One region of the Brevibacillus sp. M2.1A genome, then DNA from elsewhere that is predicted to be linked to it. Evidence: predicted binding sites of a transcription regulator. Region 1 holds the regulator's gene; the other holds the start of a gene.
The links. Region 1 encodes Rex, which represses fermentation and respiration genes when NADH is low (regulators of the CRP and FNR family bind a similar motif). Its sites were predicted from a motif close to TTGTGAAATATTTCACAA; they were not measured.

Region 1 (7,985 bases):
GCAATGGAGAATGGCGCCCATTTATTGGTAGAGGCAGGGACAGGTACGGGAAAATCATTAGCCTATCTCTTGCCGGGGATCATTTGGGCTCATTACAATCAGCAACAGCTGGTGGTCAGTACCAATACCATTCAATTGCAGGAACAGCTATTCCATAAGGAAATCGCTACCTTGCAGGAGTCGTTGCCGTTTTCGTTTACGGCTTCGACACTAAAAGGCAGAGGAAACTACTTATGCTTGCGTAAATTTGAACAAGCCGTAGACGAACCTGTAGAAGGAAGCAGCCAAGAAATGCGCTTGGTCAAAGGACAGATGCTGACGTGGCTCACACAAACCGTTACCGGTGACGTGGAAGAACTGAGCATGCCTCCAAGTGGTCAACTGCTGTGGCAACAGGTAAAAAGTGATACGAGTTCCTGTTTGAATCGGGCTTGTCCGTGGTTTAGTCGCTGTTACTATTTCCAGGCGAAGGAACGGGCACGCGATGTCGATGTCCTCATCGTCAATCACGCCCTATTCATCAGCGACTTGCAAGCGGAAAACAGAATCCTCCCTTCGTATGAAGTTGCTATCGTCGATGAGGCCCATCATTTGGAGGATGCAGCGACACAGCATTTAGGCAAGCAGTTTTCAACCACGCAGCTTCTTTTCTTGTTAGATCGTGCATCGGTTGAGGAGGGTGGGGCTATAGCCCGCTTCGCAGAAGAGCTGCAAAGCTGGATGCCTGCGGTACAAGAAGATGTCGCTGCCAAGCTTTTGGAGCTAAGAAAACAGTCCGCTGCCTTGCGAGAGAAAGCGCAGCAATGGACACAGCTCTTGTATGCATGGGCATCGGATCGTGCGGAGGAGACGACGGACGCTGGGCGTGAGACGGTACGTTATCGAATTGAATCGTTTGTAGGCAAACACGAGAAGATACGCAAAGTAACCAAAAAGCTGATTGAAGGGATGACTGCATATGCAGCGGGCATCGAACAGCTTTTGCGAACGACTCCGCAAGAGGAAAAGCCTCCTTTTGCCGTACGCAGTCTACTGACAGATTTATTCGGTCTCATCAAAGACTGGCAGAACGCCGTGGAGCTGCTTCACTTCTTTTTACTTGAGCAGGATGCCGAGTATGTGTATTGGATGGAAGTAGAGTCCCGTACAGCTCGCAAGCAGGTTCATTTGTCAGCGGCACTCTTGAAGGTTGCCGACTCACTGGCAGAACCGCTTTTCGCACAAAAGCGGAGTCTGATTTTGACATCAGCCACTCTGACGGTCAAGAACAGCTTCTCCTACATCAAAAGCCAGTTTGGTCTCGACCAGCTTCCCGAGGAACGAGTGCGTACCTTGTCACTGCCATCGCCGTTTCATTATGAAGAGCAGGGGCTGCTGTTGATTCCATCTGATTTCCCCGCACCAGGCAAAGAGAGTGACCACACGTACTTGGAGGCGGTCATTCAAGGGTGCGTGGACGTCGTACTGGCTTCGAAAGGAAGGACGCTGATCCTGTTTACCTCCCATTCGATGCTTCGACTTGTTTACCAAGCGATGAAAGAACGACTGGCAGATGCTCCAGAACCGTATACGTTATTCGGTCACGGGATTGATAGCAACAATCGGAGCAAGCTGGTGCGACTGTTCCGAAGCATGGAGAGAAGTGTGCTGCTTGGAACTAGCAGCTTCTGGGAAGGTGTCGATATCCAGGGGGAATGGCTGAGCAGTTTAGTTATTGTTCGCCTTCCGTTTGCTCCGCCGAATCATCCTGTCTATCAAGGAAGGGCAGAGCTTTTGAAGGCAGAAGGAAAAAACGCCTTTATGTCGTTGTCTCTTCCACAAGCCGTTCTACAATTTAAGCAAGGGGTGGGGCGATTAATTCGCCATCACTTGGATAGAGGGGTCGTGATCGTTTTCGACACGCGTGTGGTTGAGTCGAGATATGGACGCTCATTCCTTCAATCTTTGCCGCCATTTCAAATCGAAAGCGGTCCATGGCCAACTCTGCGAGAGCGCATAGAGCCATTCCTTAGTATGCAATCCCTGTCAGATTCATAAAATGAAGCAATAGTCTCATAGGGATTAAGGTGATAAAATAAATGTTATGGAAAAAAGAGTGGCGTTGGTGGATAGTAGTTCTGAGTGTGTTTTTCCTTTGCGCATGCTCGATTGATAGCCATTTGTATTTGCAAGAAGCAGCAGTGAAGATAGATGACCCGTTTGAAACCGAGACAGAACAGGAATTTTCGGGTCTCATAATCACCTACTTCGCACTTCCACAAGGTGAGAGTACGCTTTTGAGAATGCCAGGCGGCAAAACGATGCTGATTGATACGGGTACGTCAGAAGATTGGCCCGTTCTTTCAGCGCGCTTGGCAGAGCTCAAGATTACACGGCTCGATTTTGTGGTGTTGACGAACGACCAGCCGGAACATATGGGAGGCTACGCTTCATTGAGCCAACAAGTGCTCATCGATGCTGTCATTTTGCCAAAGCTGATCGCACCATCCATTCGGCATGTCGTGCTGCTTCGCTCCAACCAAAAGCAGATGGAAGCAGAGCAAGGACAAGTACTCACTCTTGACCAAGAAATCTCCATGGAAGTATTGCTTCCGGATGAACCGTTATTTTTATCGCCTCAGAACAATTCTCTTGTTTTTCGATTGACGCACGGTCAACTGCGGTTTTTGTTTATGAGTGCCGTGAATGAAAAAGCAGAGGAGCGACTGTTGGAACGGCAAAATGACAAACTGAAGGCGGAAGTGCTAAAGGTAGCCGGTCAGGGAAGCAATCAGGGATCTTCACAACCGTTTCTGACGCAGGTCGATCCTCAGGTCGCCATTATTCAGACAGGCCGATCACGGGATCAAATGAAAGACGGTCAGACGGAGGTCATAGAGCGTTTGGGTGAGTCATGGGCCGAGACATACGTTACCAGCCACGACGGTTCCATTACCATTTTATCGAATGGAAAAGAATATCGGATTTTGAAGCAAAAGAATTAGGGGGGAAGACCGAACGTGGCAAAACACGAAAAGATTTCAGAAGCGGTCGTCCGTCGTTTGCCGATTTATCTGCGTTACCTCAGTTATTTGCAGCAAGTTGAGGTGACCACCGTTTCCTCCCAACAGATGGGCAAGAATCTTGATGTGAATCCTGCCCAAATCAGAAAAGATCTTGCAGCTTTTGGTGATTTTGGAAAAAAGGGAATCGGCTATGATGTCGATTATCTGGTGGAAAAAATACGTGAAATCCTGAAGCTAACGGATGAAATCCGTGTCGCTTTGGTCGGAGCTGGGCATTTGGGCCATGCCATCAGTAACTACAACGCTTATTTGAAAGATAACATGCGGATTGCGGCCATCTTTGACAATAATCCAGAGAAGCAGGGCAAAAAAGTCGCAGGTATACCGATTCAGCCTTTATCAGAGCTGGAAGAGACAATCGTTAAAAAGCAAATCAAGCTGGCGATTATTACGGTACCGGCCCCTGCAGCGCAATCCGTATGTGATCAGTTGACTCAAGCGGGTATCAGGGGGATCTTGAATTTTGCCCCTACGACGATTCGCGCAGGAAAGGATGTTCGCATTCACTATGCGGACGTGACGTCCAACCTGCAAAGCTTGGCCTACTACTTGACATAAGAATGGAGTGTATACTATGAAAAAGACGATCCTCATTCACGCAACAGTCATTACCGTTAACGATACGAATGAAGTCATTTACGATGGTGCCGTAGCATTCGAAGGCAACAAGATTACGTATGTGGGCCCAACTCCTGAGGACCTGTCGGAAGCGGGATACGATGAAGTTATCGATCAAAAAGGAGACTACATACTGCCTGGGTTAATCAACACGCATGGACATGCTGGTATGTCCCTCCTACGTGGTTATGCAGATGATTTGCCGCTACAACAATGGCTGGAAGACAAAATGTGGCCATTGGAGGCGCAATTCACGGGTGACACAGTAAAATGGGGTACCCAACTGTCGCTTATTGAGATGATTCGTACCGGAACTACCACGTTTGTGGATATGTATGACCATATGGATGTTGTGGCGAAGGAAGTCGATGCAGCTGGAATGCGTGCCCGCCTTTGCCGAGGAATGATCGGTCTGTGCTCCGAAGAAGAACGTCAAACAAAGCTGAAGGACGCGACACTTTTTGCAAAAGAATGGCATAATCAGGCAGACGGACGTATTACCGTCATGATGGCACCGCATGCGCCGTATACCTGCTCGCCAGAATTTATTACCCAAATTATCGAAAAAGCTGATGAGTTGTCCTTGCCGCTTCATATCCATATGTCAGAAACCGCTTGGGAAGTCGGTCAAAACGAGAAGGACTACGGACTGCGTCCAGTCGCTCACTTGGAAAAGCTGGGTATGTTCAATCGCCCAACACTCGTCGCGCACGCTGTTCACCTAACGGATGAAGAAATCGACATTTTGGCAAAATACAACGTGAGAGTTTCTCATAATGTAGTCAGCAACTTGAAGCTGGCAAGCGGTGTTGCGCCTGTTCCGAAAATGTTGGCAAAAGGCGTAAGCGTATCGCTCGGTACAGACAGCTCTGCAAGTAACAACAATTTGAATCTGTTCGAAGAATTGAAGCTCGCTGCGATTCTGCACAAAGGTGTGAACAACGATCCAGTAGCAGTTCCAGCAGAGGAAGCGCTTCGCATGGCTACCCGTTATGGCGCAGAAGGGGTATTCCAAGAAGAAACGCTTGGAAGCATTGAAGTAGGCAAGCAAGCTGACTTGATCGTGATGGATAGCCATCAAGCCCATTTCCACCCGGCGCACCAACCGATTTCACACGTGGTGTACGCGGCAAATGGACGAGATGTGAAAGATACGATTGTAGCGGGTAAATTCTTGATGCGTAACCATAAGCTGTTGACCATCGATGAGGAGCGCGCGATTTACGAAGCGAACCGCGTATTCCAAACGTTAAAACGGTAAAAGGCTCCTGTCAGGTGGGGGACAGGAGTAAGGCAGTGCAGGTGTAGGTAGGGGAATTGGATACTACGACGTTCCGTTGTTCATTTTTGCCACAGCTTTTGTCAGGAGATGATGGCGAAAATGAAGAGTGGGTGTGTGCGACCATTGACGCAAGGGAGACGACAATCCTGCCCAGGAGACGCGGTATTCCTGTAACAGAAACCCAAGTATGTCAGGAGATGTAGTTTGTTGCGAAGATGTCACGCGCTCACCTCCTCGGGGTGTATGTGTAGTATGACCGCCCGACCTTAAGCTATGATTAGCAACTTTTCCGTGTCGTTCTAAAACCTTCCCGTATAGCATAGGCTAAAGACAAAAATGGGACAGGGGGGACGACATGTACATCCGGCCCAAATTGCTGTGGTGGCTCATTCCTATCCTACTCGGTCTATTTCTCCTGGGGATTGTATTGGGGACAGTAAGTCGATCAGCCAATACAGGCAGCACGGATCCTGCGTCTGCGGTCAGACAAACAACAGGAACGGGGCAGACGACGACGGTAGCGGAGCTTTTGGAGCAGATCACGCAGGACGAGGAACGCTCATTTCTGGTTTACATGAAGGATCAGACCTTACATGGGCGATTTCAAAATGAGCAATTTCAGCTCGCAGGAGAAATCGGTGGCCACCAGCTTGAAATAGCCAGAAAAGATGGGCAGCCAGTTTCGGTTCGAATTGATGGCCAGATACAGGACCATGCTGCACTGCCGTATGCGCTGTTCACCCCGTATGAGCACGCAGTATTGCTCAAGGGAGTTATGCAATCCGTTCGTCCTGAACGCCTTGAAGATACTGCGGGGCAAGGATGGAGTGGATATCGGATTGCGGTTCCACCTGAGAAAGTCTCTTCGTTATTATCGATGTGGCTAGGTCCATCCTTCCCTATTCATGATTTGACTTCGAATGTAACGAACGGAATGAAAGTCAATTACCAACTATGGTACGAGTCAACTACGGGGCAGCTTCGTCAACTGGAGCTGGATTTGCAAATACAAACGGCAGTTGGAGTGAAGAGAGACCAGCTTCGATTCCGATTGTAATGTCAGCCACGTAAAGGAGTTACTTTGCTGTGTTAGTACGAATTATCCTATCAATCGTTGCCGTCATTTTACTTACGGGAGCTGGGTTCGCCTATCACCTGACGGCTTCTGTAGCAGGGGAACGCAATCAATTTGAGGAAACCGTTCGTCAGTGGGTCCAGGATCGCACAACGATCACGGAGATTGAATCCATTGATGAATATCGAGGCAAGGAGAGCTACGCTGTCGTCATTGGGAAAAATAAGGCGGGGACACAAGTTGTAGCTTGGATGACCGATCAGAAAGTTAGCTTTGATCGAATGGATCTTGCTGTTCCAAAAAAGAATGTAGAAGAGGCAGTTTATAAGTCCTTCCCACAATCGGAGATCACTCATTTGGTTCCTGGTCTCGAAAACGATAAGAAATTTTGGGAAGTCACTGTAAAAGACAAAGACGGTCGTTATCACTACATTCACTATGATCTATTCACGGGCGCTCTGTTAACCTCATACGTGCTCGCTCCAACCTGAGACGCTTGCATACGACAGGCCTTTTCCTTATGGGAGAAGGCCTGTTTGGCATTCCATCCAACATCTGTATAAGAAATTGATATACTCATATGATATACTTTGGATGTTGCTTAGAGAGAAAACGAGAACGATATTTATGGGGGGAGTAGCCGTGCAGTTGAAAAAGAGCGCAATAGGATTATCTTTGGTGGCAACATTGGCACTCCTGTTCGGAGGATGGTTCTTGTACCAAAAGATGGAGATTGAGGAGCCAATCCGTGCAGAAATTGGCCAAATGCAGTCCGCAACATTGGGCAATTTGGAGATCAGCAAAGATAAAATTCAAATAGATGTAACTGTTACAAAACCAGACACATTTCCAGCAGAATATCGAAATCTGCTAACGGAAACACAAAAGATCGCAGGTGAAAAAGAAGTGGTCATTGACATCGACAATCAGTCGACAGCGATGGACGATATTTGGCAAAGCGGTCAATTTGTGTTTACCGAAGCAGTGGAGTTGCATGAGTATAGCCGCATTCCAGCCCTCGTGGCACAATGGAAAAAAGGGAATCAACTCGACGAAGCATCTGCATCGATGGATGACGAAAACATTTATGTTTATTTGAAAAAAGGAACGGAGGATTTTTACACCATCATACCTCGTTCCATTGAAAAAGAGGTGAAGGCACGTGCGTAAGGAAGTACTGATCGGCGTCGTACCTGCACTGTTGATTTTTCTTGTTTTTCTAGGTGTAAACATTACCCCATTTTTGGTGTTCGGAGTCGTACTGGGTGCGCTTTACTTTCTGGTCATCCGTCAGCAAAATGGACAAGGCGGAAATGTCGCCCTCGGTGGGAAAAGAAAAATAAACAAGCATGAGCTGCCGAAATCGGACGTGCAGTTTGCCGATATCGGTGGACAGGAACGCGCCAAAAAAGAGCTGAAGGAATCGCTTGATTTTCTCGTGTATAAGGACAAAATTGAGCAGTACGGGATTCGTCCGATCAAAGGTGTTCTTTTGACAGGTCCTCCTGGTACGGGTAAGACACTGATGGCGAAAGCAGCAGCGAACTATACAAATTCTGCTTTTGTAGCGGCATCAGGTTCGCAGTTTGTAGAGATGTATGTCGGTGTCGGTGCACAACGCGTCCGTGAATTGTTTCAGGAAGCGAAGGCATTAGCAGAGAAAAATGGGCAAGACAGCGCGATTATTTTTATCGATGAGATCGATGTCGTCGGTGGAAAAAGGGACGGTCAACAGCAGCGGGAATACGATCAAACCTTGAATCAACTCTTGACGGAGATGGATGGTGTGGCTACGACCGACAAGCCGCGGGTTTTGGTCATGGCTGCTACGAACCGGAAGGACATGCTCGACGCAGCGCTGTTGCGACCTGGTCGTTTTGACCGTCATATTAGCGTTGATCTTCCAGACAAGCCAGCACGCGAGCAGATTTTGACCATTCACACG
Region 2 (7,985 bases), 2.1 Mb from region 1:
AAAAGGATCAGCTTTTCATTGGATTCGATTCTGAATCTGGTCTTGCCGAAGTCGTCACCGGAGGACATTGTGATCCGCGACGATAATCATCGAGCCTTATTTCAAGCACTGGCCAAGCTGAGTGACAAGGAACGCAATATCATCGCCATGAAATATGCGGCTGGTCTTAAAAACGCGGAAATTGCAGAACTTCTTGGTGTCAGTGGTTCAAATATTGGCGTCGTTCTCTACAGATGCTTGAAAAAGCTGCAAATGGAATTGCAAAAAGGGGGCTTCCGCTATGAAGAGTGAGCATGATCTAAACGATTTTCGTGAACTCACCGACTTGCTTACTGATCTGGAATTAGATGACGCCACTCCAAAAGCCAGCATATACAATCGGCTGAAATTCAAATTGGAATCAGGAAACATACAATTACATGATAGGAAAAAGGACGGGATCTCTATGAAAACGAATAAATGGAAAGCTGTCTCAGTTAGTGCTGTTGCTGTTGTTTGCCTTTTAGGCGCATTTTCGACTACATCGTTTGCCCAAGAAATGCTCCAGACGATCTTGGCACGCTTTCAGGTCGGGAACATGGAAATTACCCAATACGATAAAGAACAGCCTGCTACTCAGTCCAATTCCCAAGTAATCGAGATACCTGTAGAACCCAAGGCCCCCCCACAGATGACATTGGAAGAAGCACGCGCAGCCAGCAAAATGGACTTTCCCGCACCGACATGGTTATCAGAGCATTATTCCTATGTGAACGCGGTCGTTCAAGGCGAGCATATGGTAGAAGTTCAGTATAAAAAAGAGAAAGAGTTTATTTCCTTGCTGATTTCAAACGGTGGTGAAAACGGCATCAGCACGACAGAGGGTGTCAAGATCGAAACCATTGGCGGGAAAAAGGTGTATTTCGCCAACGGGATCGTGATTTGGGAGCATGAAGGATTCACGTACGAGTTGTACCAGATGGCAGAGAAGAGATTCGATGCTGCGACTATCGGCAACATCATCGAATCCTTGTCAACGAAATCCGTCAAAAAATAAGCAGTTGTCACTTAACCACGTACCCAGGCACACCGACTTCGATTTTTCGAGGTCGGGGATCATCTGGGTATTCCACTCAAGATGGGCCTTGTAACGGGGCCCATTTTTGTATGTGCCGTCACAGAGTGTTAAAAATCATGTAACGAATCGGACACCCTCTAGGGTCAAAAGTCCTGCTACAATTACACATGACCGGAAATATACAGGGTAAAACCAAAAACTCTCTCACGAAGGTGAATGCGAAAAGGGGGTTACAGGAGAGAGAATTGTTTGTGAATTCTTTCACATATATTTGTGATATTTTTCACAAAGTCGTAATAAATGCGGATTTCCCCACTGGTATAATTCCGGTACATAAAGGCCAAAACGCGAATAGAAAGGGATCTTGTACATGGATATAGTGGATTTGGGACGACTTCAATTTGCGATAACAACGATCTTTCATTTTGTTTTTGTGCCGATTTCCATCGGGCTGTCCTTATTAGTAGCCATTATGGAAACGATGTATGTGGTAAAAAAGAATGACTTGTACAAAAAAATGGCCAAGTTTTGGGGAACCTTTTTGCTCATAAATTTTGCTGTCGGGATTGTGACAGGGATTATGCAGGAGTTCCAATTTGGGATGAACTGGTCAGATTTCTCACGATTCGTCGGCGACGTATTTGGAACACCGCTAGCGATTGAGGCTCTCTTGGCATTCTTCCTCGAATCGACTTTTATTGGACTATGGGTATTCGGTTGGGATCGCTTGTCCAAAGGTGTGCATCTCGCATGTATTTGGCTCGTATCCATTGGAACGATTCTTTCGGCTCTTTGGATTCTTGCAGCCAACTCGTTCATGCAGCAGCCAGTCGGCTTCGCAATCAATAACGGACGAGCAGAGATGGTCGATTTCTTCGCTCTTCTTACCAATGGACAATTACTATATGAATTCCCGCATACCGTATTTGCGGCATTTGCGACAGGAGCCTTTCTGGTAGCAGGTATCAGTGCTTGGAAGCTATTGAAAAAACAAGACGTTACATTCTTTGCGCAATCTTTCAAAATTGCGATCGTGGTAGCATTGATTTCCTCGCTTGCGATTGCTCAATTCGGTCATGGTCAGGCACAATATTTGGTTGCTACCCAACCGATGAAAATGGCAGCGAGCGAAGGGCTGTGGGAAACAAGCGCGGACCCGGCTCCTTGGACGGTTTTTGCAACGATTGATCCAGAAAAACAAGAAAACGGCTTTGAAATAAAAATTCCATATTTGCTTAGTGTTCTGACGTACAACTCACTTTCAGGTTCTGTCCCGGGCATGTTGGAGTTGCAGGCGGAGTATGAGAAAACTTACGGTCCAGGAAACTATATTCCCCCTGTTCGGACGACCTTCTGGAGCTTCCGCATCATGGTAGCGGGCGGTAGTGCCATGATTTTGCTGGCTTTGTACGGGGCATATCTCGCTTTGCGCAAAAAGCTGGAACAGCCAAACAAGCGGTTCATGCAGTTGATGGTTGCGGGTATCTCGTTGCCATTCATCGCAAACTCGGCTGGGTGGATCATGACGGAGGTAGGTCGTCAGCCATGGACGGTATTCGGGCTGTTGCGTGTTGAAGATTCGGTTTCCCCAAGCGTTAGCACAGGAGCGGTATGGTTCTCTCTCATCGCCTTCACGACGATTTATCTTATCCTGCTGTGCCTCTTGGCTTATCTGTTTGCTCGTGTGGCCAAAAAAGGGCCGGAATTGGATAGTCATGAGGAAGTAGAGAATGTACAGCTTCAAGATCCATTTGATCGTGTAAGGAGTGAACGTTATGGGGCTTAATGAACTGTGGTTCCTGCTCATTGCCGTTCTGTTTACCGGATTTTTCTTTCTCGAAGGCTTCGACTTTGGTGTCGGCATGGCGACGCGCCTGCTCTCACGAAATGATTTGCAAACCCGGGTTCTGATCAATACGATTGGCCCGTTCTGGGATGCCAATGAAGTGTGGCTGATTACAGCCGCTGGTGCGATGTTCGCAGCGTTCCCAGAGTGGTATTCCACGATGTTTAGCGGCTATTATCTTGTGCTTACGCTAATTCTGCTTGCGTTGATTGGGCGAGGGGTAGCATTTGAATTTAGAGGCAAAGGGAAAGGCGAGGCTTGGAAAAAGACGTGGGACGCAGCGATTCTGATTGGAAGCTTTGTACCGCCGATGTTGTTTGGAATGGTGTTTGCCAGCCTGGTGAAGGGTGTGCCGATTGATCAAAATATGGAAATGACTGCGGGCTTCTCTGATATTGTGAATGGATACTCGTTGTGGGCAGGTGTGACAGTCACGGGATTATGCTTGCTGCACGGTCTGAACTTTATCTCGCTGCGCACAGTAGGCGAGCTGCGTGAAAAATCACGTGTACTGGCAGCAAAGTTGTTGCCTGTGCAAGCGGTTCTCATGGCAGTGCTTGTAGGGTGGACATTCATGGTAACCGATCTGTTTGAACGTCAGGGTGTATTGTTGACAGCAGCCACACTCTTAGGTGTTATCGCCTTTGTACTGGCTCGTCACTACCTGAGACAAGGCAGGGAAGGTTGGGCTTTCGGGATGACAGGCGCGATGATCCTGTTGACATTCGTCTCGATGTTTATCGGTTTGTTCCCACGGGTGATGGTCAGCACGATTGATAGCGCGTTTGATTTGACCCTTTATAATGCAGCTTCGAGTCCATACACGTTAAAAGCAATGACCATTGTTGCAGCAGTGCTTTTACCGTTCGTGCTAGCCTATCAGGCTTGGAGCTACTTCGTTTTCCACAAACGAGTCACTGAAAAGGATCATTTGGAGTATTAATGGACAAGGAATTGTTCCGATTACAAGGAATCCGACCGGTTATGCTGCTGCTAGCCGGTCTTTCCCTCCTGCAAAGTGCGGCGATTATCGGTCAGGCAGTGTTTTTGGAGAAGTCGATCTCGATCTTGTTTGAAGGTCAAGCGGTTCATATGGCGTATCAGTCGCTTGCCCTGTTTTTGGTCATGATAGCCGCTCGTCATACCATCGTTTGGCTGCAAAAGAAAATCGCTGGTCGTTTTGCTGAAGCCTCCAGTGAGTCTTTGCAAGGGCGAGTTTTATCCCGATTGTTCGAGCGTGGTCCACGTTTTGCAGCCAGTGAAGGAAGCGGAAAGCTTGTTACGCTTGTCTTGGAAGGTGTAGATCGTGTACGTACCTACCTGGAGTTGTCTGTTCCGCGTACGCTGGATATGGTTTTTGTTACGTTTCCGCTTCTGGCATTTGTCTACACGCAAGATGTTATTTCTGGACTGATCCTGACGGTGACGATGCCTGTTCTCATCGGATTTTTTATCGTTCTCGGTCTGGCGGCGCGTAAACAGGCAGACAAGCAATGGCGTTCGTATCGAATGCTGTCCCATCATTTCACCGATTCACTTCGCGGGATTGCGACGCTCCGGTTTTTGGGACGCAGCAAAGACCATGGGGAGACTGTAGGAAGAGTGAGCGATCAATATCGATCCGCTACGATGCGCACGTTGCGCGTGGCCTTCTTGTCTTCTTTGGCACTCGACTTCTTTAGCATGCTGTCTGTCGCGTTTGTGGCGGTTGGTCTTGGATTGCGGCTGATTGAAGGGAGCTTTGGCTTTGAAACGGCATTGGTCATCCTGATTCTTGCACCGGAGTACTTTTTGCCAGTACGGATGCTTGGATCGGATTACCACGCCTCATTGGATGGAAAGGAAGCGCTGGGGACGATTCGTTCCATTATCGATCATGCCGCCACTGATGATCATAAGGCGGAACCACAAGCATCAGATAGTCAGACGTCTCTGAAAGATGTATGGAATGGAACGATTACCTTGTCCGATATTCGGGTCGTCGGTGAGGATGGCAGACAGGTACTGGGTGAGATATCTGCGGAACTGGGCAGCAACATGAGAAGAGTGGGCATTGTAGGGGCGAGCGGGGCAGGAAAATCAACCCTTCTCGGAGTGCTAGGCGGTTTTTCTGATCCCGAAGCTGGCGTGATACACGTAGATGGGCAACCCATTACGGGGGATGCGAAGCGGGAGTGGCAGCGGCAAATCGCTTACATTCCGCAGCATCCGTATTTATTCAATCAATCGTTGGCGGATAACATTCGTTTCTATGAACCGGAAGCGACCCAGGAACAGGTGGAGCAGGTGATTCGTGATGTCGGTCTGGGAGAGCTGGTGGACAGCTTGCCAAATGGCTGTGACGAAATCATTGGCGAAGGGGGGCGCACGTTAAGCGGCGGACAAGCACAGCGGGTTGCGTTGGGACGTGCGCTGCTTGGCAATCGACCAGTGATTTTGCTCGACGAGCCGACCGCTCACTTGGATATTGAAACGGAATGGGAGCTCAAACAGACCATGTTGTCGGTGTTGGGGGACAGGCGCGTATTTTTTGCCACGCATCGTTTGCATTGGATGCGAGACATGGATTGGATTTGGGTAATCGATCAGGGTCGACTGGTAGAAGCGGGCACCTTTGAACAGCTCGTTGCACAAAAAAGCGTATTTTATCGGTTGTTGACAGCTGGTGCCAAGGGGGAGAAAGGATGAAGGAAGCGCGAGAAGGCAATCAGGGGTGGTTTTTTCCATACTTTCGCCAGTTTTTCTGGCAGTTTGCCGCAGCGGCTTTGCTGGGAACCTTGGCAGTGGCATGTGCGGGTGCTCTGCTGTATACGTCCGGGTATCTAATTTCTCGCTCCGCACTCAAGCCCGAAAACGTCTTAATGGTCTATGTTCCCATCGTACTTGTCCGGGCTTTTGGCTTTAGCAAAGCAGTCATTCAGTACCTGGAGCGTCTGGTCGGACACGATGCAGCTTTGCGTGTGTTATCGCGTATGCGTGTGCGATTGTACCAGGCCATCGAACCGCAAGCGCAGCTTCTCCGCACTCGTTTTCGTACGGGAGATTTGCTTGGTGTACTGGCGGATGACATCGAGCAACTACAGAATGTTTATCTGCGCTTTGTGCTGCCAGCCGTCTCGGCGGTCCTCCTCTACGGGGCAGGTATTGTGGCATTGGGGAGAATGGACGGGATGTTCGCGCTCTTGATGGCGTTGTACTGTGGTTTTCTGCTGTTTGTTGCACCGGCAGTAGTCTTGTGGTCATCCATTGCCAAGAGTCGTCGGTTCAAGCAGGAGAGACAGGCCGCATACCGAGAGCTGACTGATGCTGTTTTTGGCATGAGTGACTGGATTCTCAGTGGTCGTACGCAGGAGTTTCTCCAGTCGTTTACAAGACGGCAAATGACAGCTTCCCAGATCGAAAACGCCATTCGCCGCGGAGAATGGCGAATACAGTGGATGTCGCAGTGTGCAATCGGTGGAGCCATAGTCTTACTGGTCATCTGGGCAGGCGGACTTGCCGCTGCGAATCAGATTCCTGTTACGTTGATTGCTGCGATTGGGCTGGTCGCATTTCCTTTGATGGATGCGTTTGCCCGTATTTCTGACGCAGTTGTGCGAATGCCAGAATACAAGGAGTCTCTGGGACGGCTTCGGGAGATCGAGAGCGGTCGTCCATCCATAGTGGAAGTCCAGCAGGAAAAGGTGCCTGATCAAGCTGGGGGCAGGTTGAAGCTCGATCATGTTCATTTTCGTTATCCGCAAGCCAGCAGTTGGAGTGTGCAGGACGTGTCTTTTGAGGTGGCTCAAGGGGGCAAAATGGCGTTGCTCGGTCGCAGCGGAGCTGGCAAATCGACGATACTGAACTTGATTCGAGGTGCCATACAGCCGGAGGCAGGTCAGGTGACCATAAATGGGCAGCCTGTCCAGTCAGAGGAGGCTTCTGCTGGTTTGTTTTCCGTATTGAATCAGCAGCCGTATTTATTTGACACAACGGTAGCCAATAACATCAGGCTTGGTCGACCCGATGCGTCCGATGAAGAAGTGCATGCTGTAACCACTCAAGTCGGTCTGGATCAGCTGATTGAATCACTACCGGATGGTTATCAAACCCGGATGCAGGAAACCGGTTTACGCTTCTCTGGCGGAGAAAGGCAGCGCATAGCTCTAGCCCGGATTTTGCTGCAAAACAAGCCGATTGTTCTCCTTGACGAGCCGACGGTGGGATTAGATCCGTTGACTGAACGCGATCTGATGGCAACGATCTTCCGTGTCTTGCACGGGAAAACCTTGATTTGGGTGACTCACCACTTGAGCGGTGTAGAGCAAATGGACGAGGTCATTTTTATGGAACAGGGAGTCATCTCGATGCGAGGGACACATGAGCAGTTGTATCAGGACAGTCCAAGGTATCGCAACCTGTATACCTTGGACTGTCCATTGGCGTCCGTGTTGGAAAAATAAGAAGAGGAAGAGAGGCTGTTCCGGAGAAGGACAGCCTTTTTCGCTTAAGATAGGGCCTCACTGGTTACACCCCGGTAATAATGAGTGTGCCCGTCATCATAAGTGGTTTGCCCTGAAAACTCGTGGTAATGACTTCCGTCTGGCAACGGAATAGGCGGACTCGTCCATCCCCTGTAGTGATGCACATGTCCATCATCAAACGTGGTGGTACCTTCGTAGTAATGGACGTGCCGATCTCTCATTCCTTCTGGAGGCGATGTCCTGCCACGTATTCGGTGACGATGACGATCCGAAATGCTTGTCAGTGTGTCATACCCGTGAAAATGCCCGGGCCGATCGGCAAATCGAATAAAGCGTAATGAATGAGAGTGCCGAGAGCTCATCAGGAAACGCCCCTTTGTATGCATTTATTACTAGTAAATGCGTTTGTCAGGCGTTTCGAAACGGACATTCGTCTATGCGTTGAAAAAGAACGAGAGCCTTCCTCATTGAAAAAGGCTCTCGTCTGATTAGAACAGTTTTTTTCCCATGATATGATCGAGTGGGATCACGCCAATGACTCTACTATCATCGCTATTGTTACGATTATCTCCCATCACAAACACATGGTTTTCTGGTATGACGATTTTGGCATCAGGTA

Region 2: the regulator Rex is predicted to act here: its motif matches at 1,307-1,324, upstream of HP567_RS25655 (cytochrome ubiquinol oxidase subunit I).

Annotation. Positions count from the first base shown of each region.
Region 1 covers NZ_JABSUY020000001.1:3,267,363-3,275,347, forward strand. The annotation lists gene dinG (ATP-dependent DNA helicase DinG) at 1-2,037, shown strand, start outside; gene HP567_RS16230 (ComEC/Rec2 family competence protein) at 2,079-2,984, shown strand; gene HP567_RS16235 (redox-sensing transcriptional repressor Rex) at 3,000-3,623, shown strand; gene HP567_RS16240 (amidohydrolase) at 3,640-4,944, shown strand; gene HP567_RS16245 (hypothetical protein) at 5,008-5,187, opposite strand; gene HP567_RS16250 (hypothetical protein) at 5,321-6,022, shown strand; gene HP567_RS16255 (cell wall elongation regulator TseB-like domain-containing protein) at 6,052-6,531, shown strand; gene HP567_RS16260 (hypothetical protein) at 6,683-7,210, shown strand; gene HP567_RS16265 (AAA family ATPase) at 7,203-7,985, shown strand, end outside.
Region 2 covers NZ_JABSUY020000001.1:5,383,547-5,391,531, reverse strand. The annotation lists gene HP567_RS25665 (sigma-70 family RNA polymerase sigma factor) at 1-291, shown strand, start outside; gene HP567_RS25660 (hypothetical protein) at 281-1,036, shown strand; gene HP567_RS25655 (cytochrome ubiquinol oxidase subunit I) at 1,428-2,843, shown strand; gene cydB (cytochrome d ubiquinol oxidase subunit II) at 2,833-3,846, shown strand; gene cydD (thiol reductant ABC exporter subunit CydD) at 3,846-5,591, shown strand; gene cydC (thiol reductant ABC exporter subunit CydC) at 5,588-7,345, shown strand; gene HP567_RS25635 (YmaF family protein) at 7,390-7,728, opposite strand; gene lepB (signal peptidase I) at 7,855-7,985, opposite strand, start outside.